DNA from 2 places in the Legionella sp. PATHC032 genome. Region 2 is predicted to be linked to the other one. Evidence: riboswitches for the same ligand, from Rfam matches in the RefSeq annotation. Region 2 holds a riboswitch; the other holds the start of a gene.

Region 1 (4,982 bases), 1.2 Mb from region 2:
AATGGAGTATCAATTAATGGAGTACTTGGGTGTGCTACATTTCTCGCAGGCATCATTCCTCCTGTATATGCCTGATAACCTGCAATAACGGCATGGCGAAATGCAGTTGCCATGAGCGCAGGATGATTGGCAAGAGCTACAGCGGTATTTAAAAGTACACCATCAAAACCTAATTCCATCACCTGAACAGCATGAGATGGCTTACCAATCCCGGCATCAATGATTAATGTGATATCAGGAAATCGATAACGCAAAGTTTCCAAGGCATATGGGTTAATTAAACCCTTACCTGAGCCTATAGGAGCCCCCCAGGGCATTAAAATTTTACAACCAGCATCAACCAGTTTTTGACATAAAACCAGATCATCTGTGCAATAAGGAAAAACTTCAAATCCTCTGTCAATCAAAATTCTGGCTGCCTTGATTAACTCAAAAGGTTCGGGTTGTAAATTATAATCATCACCTATGACCTCCAGTTTTATCCAGGGAGTATCAAATAACTCCCTCGCAATTTCAGCTGTATTAATCGCTGCCTCGGCATTACGGCAACCAGCCGTGTTGGGCAAAAGATGACAATTTAATTTCTTTACCGATTGCCAAAAAGATTCTCCATCCACTCCTGCAGAAGTCTGGCGCTTTATTGATATCGTAATAACTTCTGTACCTGAATTATGAATTGCTTGCTGCATATGCTCTAATGAAGGATAACATGCAGTACCTAATAGCAAGCGGCTATTTAATTCTTTTCCTGCTAAACTCCACATCATTAACCTCCTTGCATAGGAAAGAGGATATCGACACAGTCATTGGCTTGCAAAATTGTAGTTTCATAAGCTTTATGTGGTATATGATGATTATTTATAGCGACAGCAAAATGCAGTTGAGTATAATTAAGCTGCTTTAAAAATTCGCTTAATGATAATGAGGATTGAATGTTATAAATTTTATCGTTTAAATAGACATTAATCACAATAACTCTCCCAAAGTTCTGGATAATTCAGATGACGAAAATTGGATACTACACCTCGTAAAATTTCTGCTGCCAAGGCTGGGGCTATTAAATAACCATGACGATAAAGACCGTTAACTGCTATTAGTCCATCGGCAAATTTAATGCGTGGCAAATGATTTGCTAAAGTTGGGCGGCAATGAGTTACATTTTTTATGATGCGTGCTTCGGCAAAGCCTCCATGTAAATAATACACAGCAGTTAATAACTCCAAAGTTGTACGTACGGAAACAGGACTGAAATCTTCTGCTTCAATTTCGCTAGCGCCTATGAGGTAAAGATTTCCAGGTCTGGGTACAAGATATAGACTATACCTTGGATGCAGAAAACGAATAGGGCGACGTAATTGTACTCCTGGCGCATGAAGCCAAATGAGTTCACCTCTAATGCCTCGCAAATCAGAAAATACATTTCGAGCGCCTAAACCGCGACAATCAAAAACGACATCAAAATAATATCTTTGTTCTTTTGTATTGATCTCTCCTGGTTTAAGCGATAAGACAGGAGTATTGCAAATGTGACGTATGCAAACAGAGTCTAGATATTTTTTTAAAGACAACATTAGCGTTTGGCAATCGATATGCGCTTCATTTGGAAAATAATAAGCGGTTTCAAACTTTGTCAGCTCGGGCTCAAGCGCAATGAGATCTTCGTGAGATAATTTTTGAAAAACAGAATCATTCTGGTTAAGTTGATTCAGGATACGACGGCTAAAGTGAATCCATTCCGCGTGATCGCAAGGATGATATAGCACCAGACTGCCCAATTGTTGAAAATAAACAACTTCAGGTAAACCCTCAAGAATACGTGGCCAATAGTTCTTAATTGATTCTTGCCCCAGGCTGGAAATCAATAGAATTGATTTATCCAATTCAGAAAATGGTGTTAACAGACCTGCAGCAGCTGTGCTGCAATTCGTGCTTTCATTAGAGTGGTCAAAAAGGGATACCTGCCAGCCCGCATTATGTAATGCAAAAGCCAGCAGTCGCCCCATGATCCCTGAACCTGCAATACCTGCTCGCATAATTAATTTTCAAGACAACAAGCGATTGGTTTCAAATCAGAATAAGGTGTATCTGGCAAAAAATGATTAGTATAGCATTGCGAGATATCAAAATGTTCATCAATAATTTTTAGATGTTTGGTATAGCGTCCAACTTTATCCCAATCTCTGTCAACATTAATTAATGTACGTGAAAAAAATGGTAATGTTCTTGTAAAAATCTTTTGGTATAAGGGAGTACGCAACTGTGGCTTAGCCTGACATAATAACTCATAGGCTTCTTCAGGCTTTTCTGTCGTGTAGGCTGCACCGCGCTGTGTTGCTCTAAGAAATCCTTTGACTAATTCAGGTTGTTGCAATGTTGTTTCAGGAACAATAAATTGTATTGAGCAGAAACAACAACAGCCTAAACCAGCTAATTGATCGATTCGTAAAAATACGGTTTCTCCGCAAAGATGCTCCAATTCAACTTTTTGAAAGTTAATAAAACCAATACCAGTGTCGATAACATCCCGATAAATGGCATCTGTGACATTCATACCAATGCGTACTGTTTTGTAGCTAGTTGGATCAATACCTGCGAGGCTGGCCAAATCATCAATAATTTTTTTGCCAAATTCGCCAATATAACCCACTCGTTTCCCAACAATATCCTGGAAAGAATTTATGCCGCTAGACTTTAAAGCAATGAGTCCTGTAGGAGGTTCATCAAGCAGCGTTCCTATGGAAGTAACTGGATAACCTTTCGCTTTGGCTGCAACGGTATGAATCATTGCTTTAACACCAAAATCTACTGTTCCCAAGCCAACGATTTCGGTCACATCACTGGGATCTGCAGGCTCCAGAATGGCGAGTTTGATATCTTCTTCTGAATAAAATCCCAATTGTTGTGCCACAAGTATGGGGGTATGATAAGGGTTAGTGTACCAATTAAGTAGTAGGGTAACCCTGGATTTTAGTGATGACATCGCCATTACTCCTTATGTTGTTATTTTTAAATAGTATGGAGATGGCAAAAGGGAACCATGCCAGAAAAAGGCCATGGTTTTTTTGAAGGCGTCCTTACGCTGATATGATTCAGATCAAGTTCAACGGGTAACTCTCAGCCGGATTTTCCGACACCCCGCGCCATCTAACAAACTCAAATATACTAAATTTTATTATATGCTTTGTCAAACTAGCGATATTATTGTCAGTATTGATAGTTACTAAATAATAAACGTAGAAAAAGGATTCGCCATGGAAAATTTAGAGCATGGACATTCACAAAAAGAAATCAGAGAGCGATTAACGCAGACTCCGTTACAAAATTATTTGCGTGATTGGATATATGGGGGAATTGATGGCGTAGTAACTACTTTTGCCATTGTTTCCGGGGTTGTAGGCGGACAATTGTCTTCTTTAGTTATTCTAATTTTAGGCTTTGCCAACTTGCTTGCTGATGGTTTTTCAATGGCTGCTAGTAATTACCTGGGTACTAAATCTGAGGTTGATCAATATAAGCGTTATAAAATGATTGAAGAAAAACATATAGAGTTTATTCCTGAAGGCGAAAAAAACGAAATAAAACAAATTTTTCAAAATAAAGGCTTGCATGGTCAAACATTGGATCAGGTTGTTAAGGAAATTACAGCCAACAGAGCCTTATGGATAAAAACCATGCTACAAGAAGAATATGGATTACCTGTTGTGCTTCGATTCCCGTTTAAATCCGCGCTTTATACTTTTATCGCGTTTCTGCTTTTTGGAATTATTCCATTAATTCCTTACGTGCTGGTCATGAACAATACGTTTATCTGGTCTTGCTTTTTCACTGCAATTACATTTTTTGTCATCGGTTCGATCAAAAGCCACTGGTCAACCAAATCCTGGTTATATTCTGGTTTTGAGACACTGGTCATTGGTGCTGTTACGGCCTCTTTATCTTATGGCATTGGACTGTTTTTACATTATTTTCTGACTTAAAAATAAGGCAATATTAAAAATGATTCATATATTAATCAATTGCATGAGTTTAAAACTCTCCATCCGAGCAATCAATCGCAATATCATGTTGTTTCTTTTTTTATCAGTATTAGAGGGGCTATCTCATGCAGCTACATCAATAAATACAAATCAGACAGATAGTCTGTTCAATATTGTTAAAATGAGTACTATATTAAGTAAAGATAGTCTAATGTCTCCCTATAATTACTTACTTACACAACCATTAATGACTACCACTTTGGAAAGATACTATAAGCGCACTTCCAGAATTAAAGTAATTGCTGCCTTTACAAACCCGGATAATAATACCTATTATCGAATTATCATTATGTATGTAGACCGAAATAAAAAGAGAAATAATGTAGATCTTGCCCAAAAGAAAAATGAAGTCATTCCTGTTGAATTAGCAGCTATTAAAATTAATTTTGATGAACTGCCTGAGAAACTAATTACCGATATAATTTATACGAATATCCCTTTTGGAAAATTATTAACTCAACATCATCTAAAGGTTTTCAGTAAAGACCGCACCTATTTCTCGCTTGCTTGCAACAAAATGTTAGCTTCACTAATCCATTGTAAACCAAATAAAAAATTATATGGCCGAACAAATCTGCTTGTTAGGGCAGATAATGAAAAATGGATTGCTCGAGTTATTGAAATTTTATCTGATGAAAAGGAAATCAAACACTATTTAAAATCGAATTAAATAGCTTGCCGCTTCACCCAATTTTTTGCAACCAGCGAACCAATGTTCGCGTTTTATTTGAAAATAATTTAGGGGCATAAAAATTACCGGCAACACGTTTGCTGATTTCACTAAGAGTAGGGTAAGGAATAATTGCATCCGTAAAACTCCGAAGCGTTTTTTTCTCACGAATCGCCATAATCCAGGGTAAAATGAGTTCCCCGGCATGTGGACCAACTATGGTTACCCCCAGGATCCTTGCTTTCTTATCTGTGATGATTTTTATTTTTCCATTT
Region 2 (4,982 bases):
ACTTCTTCTCGCAAAGAATAATTGGTTCGGCGATTAAGGGCCAGCTTCTCCATGACAAATTCTTCTTTCCATGGCTCAGTTGCTGCATTGATATACAATGCCCCTTTTTGATTACATAGTGTGATCAAAGCAAGACTTGATATGCCGATTGACACATCAATTAAAAAATCGTTTTCTCCCAAAATATTACCAATCACTTCAAGATAATTTTGGGGAGTAATCTGTTGTAACTTGAATGAAACCCCGTATTTTTGAGCAACCTCGACTCTTACCCCTTCATCGGCAATGATTGTCACTTGTGATGGTTTGAGATCAAACTTCTCAAAGATTAAAGGCATTAATGCCTGACCAACGCATCCAAACCCTAATAAAACAAAACGATTTTTAAACAAGATTTTTTTTGTATTATGATTCTTATCCATGATGAATCCTTAACTTCCCGGCCCAGTTTAATTTGAATTTTCAATAATCAACAACTATTTAACAATGATCATACCCAACAGACAGCAAAAATTTTCATCTGGCATACTAATATTGTAGTAGCTATGTTGGATTCAGACAGCCTGTTGAGTAAAAAATTAGAAATATCAATTCCCTACTTGATTTTTAAAGTATGTACTAAAATTGCATCCTGCCACTCTATTCCTGGCTTTGAATAAATCAATTAAAATGGAAGCCAGAATTCTACTGGAAAATCACATGATCCATATTGCACTTTATCAACCAGAAATTCCACCGAACACAGGCAATATTATTCGACTCTGCGCCAATAGTGGAGCTCAATTACATTTGATCCATCCATTAGGCTTTACTTTGGAAAATAAACAAATGCGACGGGCCGGTCTTGATTATCATCAATGGGCTTCCATATTGCATTATGAGAATTGGCAAACCTTCCTGCAGTCTCATTCTCAACGACGATTATTTTGCTGTAGCGCAAAAGGAAAAGTGAAGTATAGTGACATCGAGTATAAAGCTGATGACATGTTATTATTTGGCCCCGAATCTTGTGGTTTACCTGAACAAATACTGAACCAATATTCAACAATACAGATTCCCATGAGAGAAAATAATCGTAGCCTCAACTTATCAAATGCTGTAGCAATCATACTGTACGAAGCATGGAGACAAATGGATTTCAGCATATAAGCATAAACGTGGTAATACGCCTGAGAGCGATTGCGGCGATGAAAGAGACTGCTTATGCAAGGTAAACGGAACTTTCCAAAAAACCAAGTTGGAGGTAAAAATGTTTTTAATAAGGGCGCTAATATAAACTAAATGACTGAATTAAAAATATTTTTTAACAAAGAGATTGGGAGGATTCGTAAATCCTTATAAAGGTGAAACTCCAGCATCCTCAATGACTTCTTCATAAATTAAAACCAGCGCAGCACCTTGATGGACTTCCAGGCTAATTTCAGATGTTTGAGTTCGATTGAAACAGGAATTTTTTCCGGGAAAAGAAAGAGGCGAGCGCTTTAACTCCCATTTCAGACCATCAGAAGAAAGAACCGCTTCCGGAATCCCTATCAAGGAGATTTTAGTCTGGACAGGTAATATGAAATTAATCTTTAAATTTTCATTAACGACAAAACCTTTGATAGGAGGCGAGTACAAAAGACAGTTTGTTTCCATAAAAATGTTGATGTTATTCAGAATATGATCCAGGTATCCTCCATTTATCCCCACAACGATAGCCGGCAATAGATCATGAGTTTTTAAATAGTGCATGGCCTTTTGATAATCCGTACTCCCTTGATCTGGTATATGAAGAAAAGAATGGTTTTCCAACAAAGCAGGCTGAATAGAGTCCAAATCTCCAGTAATTAAATCAGGAAAGACACCAAGATTACATAACTCATTAGCGGCACCATCAGCAGCAATGACCGGCAGCTTTTTATTATGAAAAAAGTGGGGATCTGGCAAATCACCATTAAGACATAAAATAGAACGATAGTTTTTAAAATTAATAACATCGAGCATCATAACGTCTTTTTAATAAAATCAGTAGAAGGCTCACTATCAAACCCACTATATTGGAACTCGTTACAAAAAATGAGTTTGTGTTGCTTCCATAAATAATCCAGGCCAGAGAACAAATGAGATAATTCACTAACATCATCATGGAAAGGTCTTGTGTTGATTTGGTTTTTAAGGATTTAACGATTTGCGGTAAAAGTCCAATAAACGAGGTAATAAAAGCAACTATTCCAGAAAAAATAACAATTGACACATTTTCCTCCGCTCAGACTAATGAGATCAGGTTCAAAGGGTTGGGCGATCCTCTCAGCCAACTGATCAATTGGCACCCCTAATGTTGAACTTTTATTTTATCACGAAATAGACAGACCGCAATTTAATCGCTACAAAATATCTCTTTATGATTGAGATGATAGTGAAAATTACAAAGCAATCCTTTCTTTTTTCATCTGTTTATGATTAATTAATAATCCCTTAGTTCAAAAAAAAATAAACCCAACCCTGTGCAACTCTCAAATCGGTATTTTGGTAATATTTCATACAGCAGCTGGAGGCATTACTATGACAATAGAACTTATTCGCAATGGAGAAACAGATACCAATAATTATGAAGAACATCTGGATTCTTTGGGATATGAAGGATTAGAAAAATCCTTGAAAGAAGATGCCAAGTCGATATGCCAATTCTTTTGCAGTGAAGAGCTGGTTTTACAAGGTTTAAAAAAACTGGTAACGCAATATTATCAATTTAACCAACCTGAGAAAAAAACATTAATGCAATTTTTTGATGACTGGGGAAGTAAAAATCATTTTAACCAGGGAACCAAATCAAATGAACAGATACCTTTTGAAACCAGTCGCAATTTTCATTACCCTAATCACACTCCAGTTTTATGCGGTGAATTAACCGCTGATTTATTCAATAATGTCCTTCTAAAACAGGGTTATTTATCTGCCGATATTGGAGCAGGGCCAAAGCATGGCAAATGGGCACACTCCATTCAATTTTTTCTTTTGGAAGAAGCAAGAAAAGCTGGACAATTAAAACTTCATGCCAATAACGTCTGCGAATTTATTAAAAAAATCTCACAAATTCATGGTCAATACGAATAATTGAGTTTATGGAGCATCCTTTTTGATTCATTTGATGAAACCTTTACCTGTCCTAATATAATTACTCAAACTTTGATATCACCATGGGATAATTCGAAAGAAGCTCAATTTCTAGCAGACAAGTTAAACCATTTCCAAAAAAAATTTGAAAAGGCCGCATCTACCGAAAATAATTACAATGCCTATGCGAATAAAAAGTATCTGAGCAAAATTGATAAAGCAAACTACGTTAAATACAAGGACAAATGCGCATTACTGTGGTTTTCACCTCACGATAAAAAAAACATTCCAAAGCCTTCCTGCCAAGAAGAATTGAAGCTTAATGAATTAAGCATATTATAAGAGGATATCACTTTTTATCGGTCAATTTAGAATGTATTATCTAAGTCATCCCTGGATTGAATAGCAACTTTATTAAAAGTAATTCAGTTTATATAAACTCCCTCATTAAAAACATTTTTTGCCTTGACCTTGGAGTTTTGCGCAAGTCCTATTATATTTAAAGTATAATATTTAATCTATTTTGGATTAAATAAACCAGGGAAAACGAGATCATGAGCAAATTCCTCGTGTTTATTGGATCAATATTATTTTTTTCTTCCGTTTTAGCAGGAGATATCCCAGAAGTAGACATACAAGATCAACAATCTGATCAGGAACTATGCGCCCAAAAATTTTATAATCAATGCATCAATAAGTGCGAAAAAACAAATTATGGTGATTGCACTCAAGCCTGTGAAGAAAATGCTAAAAATCAATGTCTTTATGCAGGTGAATAACAATGGCTTGCATTGAGGCAATTAAATTAAATCCTATAAATTTTGATAGTGAAAACATTAACTCATTAAAAATAAACTATATTTCGTCATTTCATGTTATAAATAAAACATTGCGTCTGGAATTTTAAAATGCTCCATAATAACAAAATTAACAAACTCGCTGTCTTTTGTGGATCTAACACAGGTTATTCTGAAGTCTATAAGCAATCGGCTGAAAACTTGGCCGATGTTCTAAGCAGTAGTGGTATTACCCTGGTTTATGGTGGCTCAAAAAGCGGTTTGATGGGAATAATAGCGAATCGCATGTTAAAAAATGGATCTAATGTCATCGGTGTTATACCAAAATCTCTGGTTGACACAGAAAAAGCGCATGATGGCTTAACAGAATTACATATTGTTAATTCAATGTATGAAAGAAAAGTATTGATGTGTAAATTGTCTGATGGGTTCATTCTGCTGCCAGGCGGGTCGGGTTCTCTGGATGAGTTTTTTGAAATGTTTACCCTGGCACAATTGGGATACCATAAAAAACCCTGCTGCGTACTAAATGTATCTGGTTACTACGATTACCTTTTGCAATTTTTAGACTACGCTGTTAATCAAGGGTTTTTACACTCAAAGGATCGAAACACGCTCATTGTCGATCAATATCCACATACACTCATTGAGAATTTATTTGAGATAATCAATAACCGCAAATAAAAATTTAGGACAATTAATAAAATAACAAGGAGTTAACCAATGCCAAATAAACTGTTTATAGCTGCTTTCTTATGCAATATCCTTTGGAGCCCAAGCCATCTAGCCTATGCCTCATCAACAGAAATCCCCATACTTGGGAAAACCATGACCCAGGCTAAACAACAACAAATGACTCCCAAGCAGGCATTGCAACGTTTAAAAGATGGCAATCAACGCTTCTTGAGCAATAAACCTTTAGCACGAGATTATCTACAACAAGCCAAGCAATCAGCTTATGGTCAATATCCTTTTGCGGTCATCTTGAATTGTATGGACTCGCGCAGTGTTCCTGAATTCTTTTTTGATCAAGGCTTGGCAGACTTATTTACCTTACGCGTTGCGGGTAATGTTCTCAACGATGACATT

What was found. A riboswitch is a leader RNA that binds a small molecule or an ion and turns the genes downstream of it on or off. The one in region 2 is predicted to bind thiamine pyrophosphate.
Region 1: linked by a shared signal. The riboswitch ahead of OQJ02_RS07330 (ABC transporter substrate-binding protein) and the one ahead of OQJ02_RS12475 (SemiSWEET family sugar transporter) in region 2 are both predicted to bind thiamine pyrophosphate.

Annotation. Positions count from the first base shown of each region.
Region 1 covers NZ_JAPHOV010000001.1:1,609,618-1,614,599, reverse strand. Annotated here, with positions in the region: gene OQJ02_RS07345 (thiazole synthase) at 1-764, opposite strand, end outside; gene thiS (sulfur carrier protein ThiS) at 767-970, opposite strand; gene OQJ02_RS07335 (FAD-dependent oxidoreductase) at 963-2,033, opposite strand; gene OQJ02_RS07330 (ABC transporter substrate-binding protein) at 2,036-2,980, opposite strand; TPP riboswitch at 3,055-3,148, opposite strand; gene OQJ02_RS07325 (VIT1/CCC1 transporter family protein) at 3,252-3,977, shown strand; gene OQJ02_RS07320 (hypothetical protein) at 3,997-4,707, shown strand; gene OQJ02_RS07315 (FAD-dependent oxidoreductase) at 4,721-4,982, opposite strand, start outside.
Region 2 covers NZ_JAPHOV010000001.1:2,793,637-2,798,618, forward strand. Annotated here, with positions in the region: gene OQJ02_RS12460 (homospermidine synthase) at 1-422, opposite strand, end outside; gene OQJ02_RS12465 (tRNA (cytidine(34)-2'-O)-methyltransferase) at 700-1,149, shown strand; gene OQJ02_RS12470 (thiamine diphosphokinase) at 1,336-1,986, opposite strand; gene OQJ02_RS12475 (SemiSWEET family sugar transporter) at 1,970-2,236, opposite strand; TPP riboswitch at 2,223-2,326, opposite strand; partial or broken gene OQJ02_RS12480 (LirA/MavJ family T4SS effector) at 2,509-3,438, shown strand; gene OQJ02_RS12485 (hypothetical protein) at 3,651-3,875, shown strand; gene OQJ02_RS12490 (TIGR00730 family Rossman fold protein) at 4,005-4,577, shown strand; gene OQJ02_RS12495 (carbonic anhydrase) at 4,617-4,982, shown strand, end outside.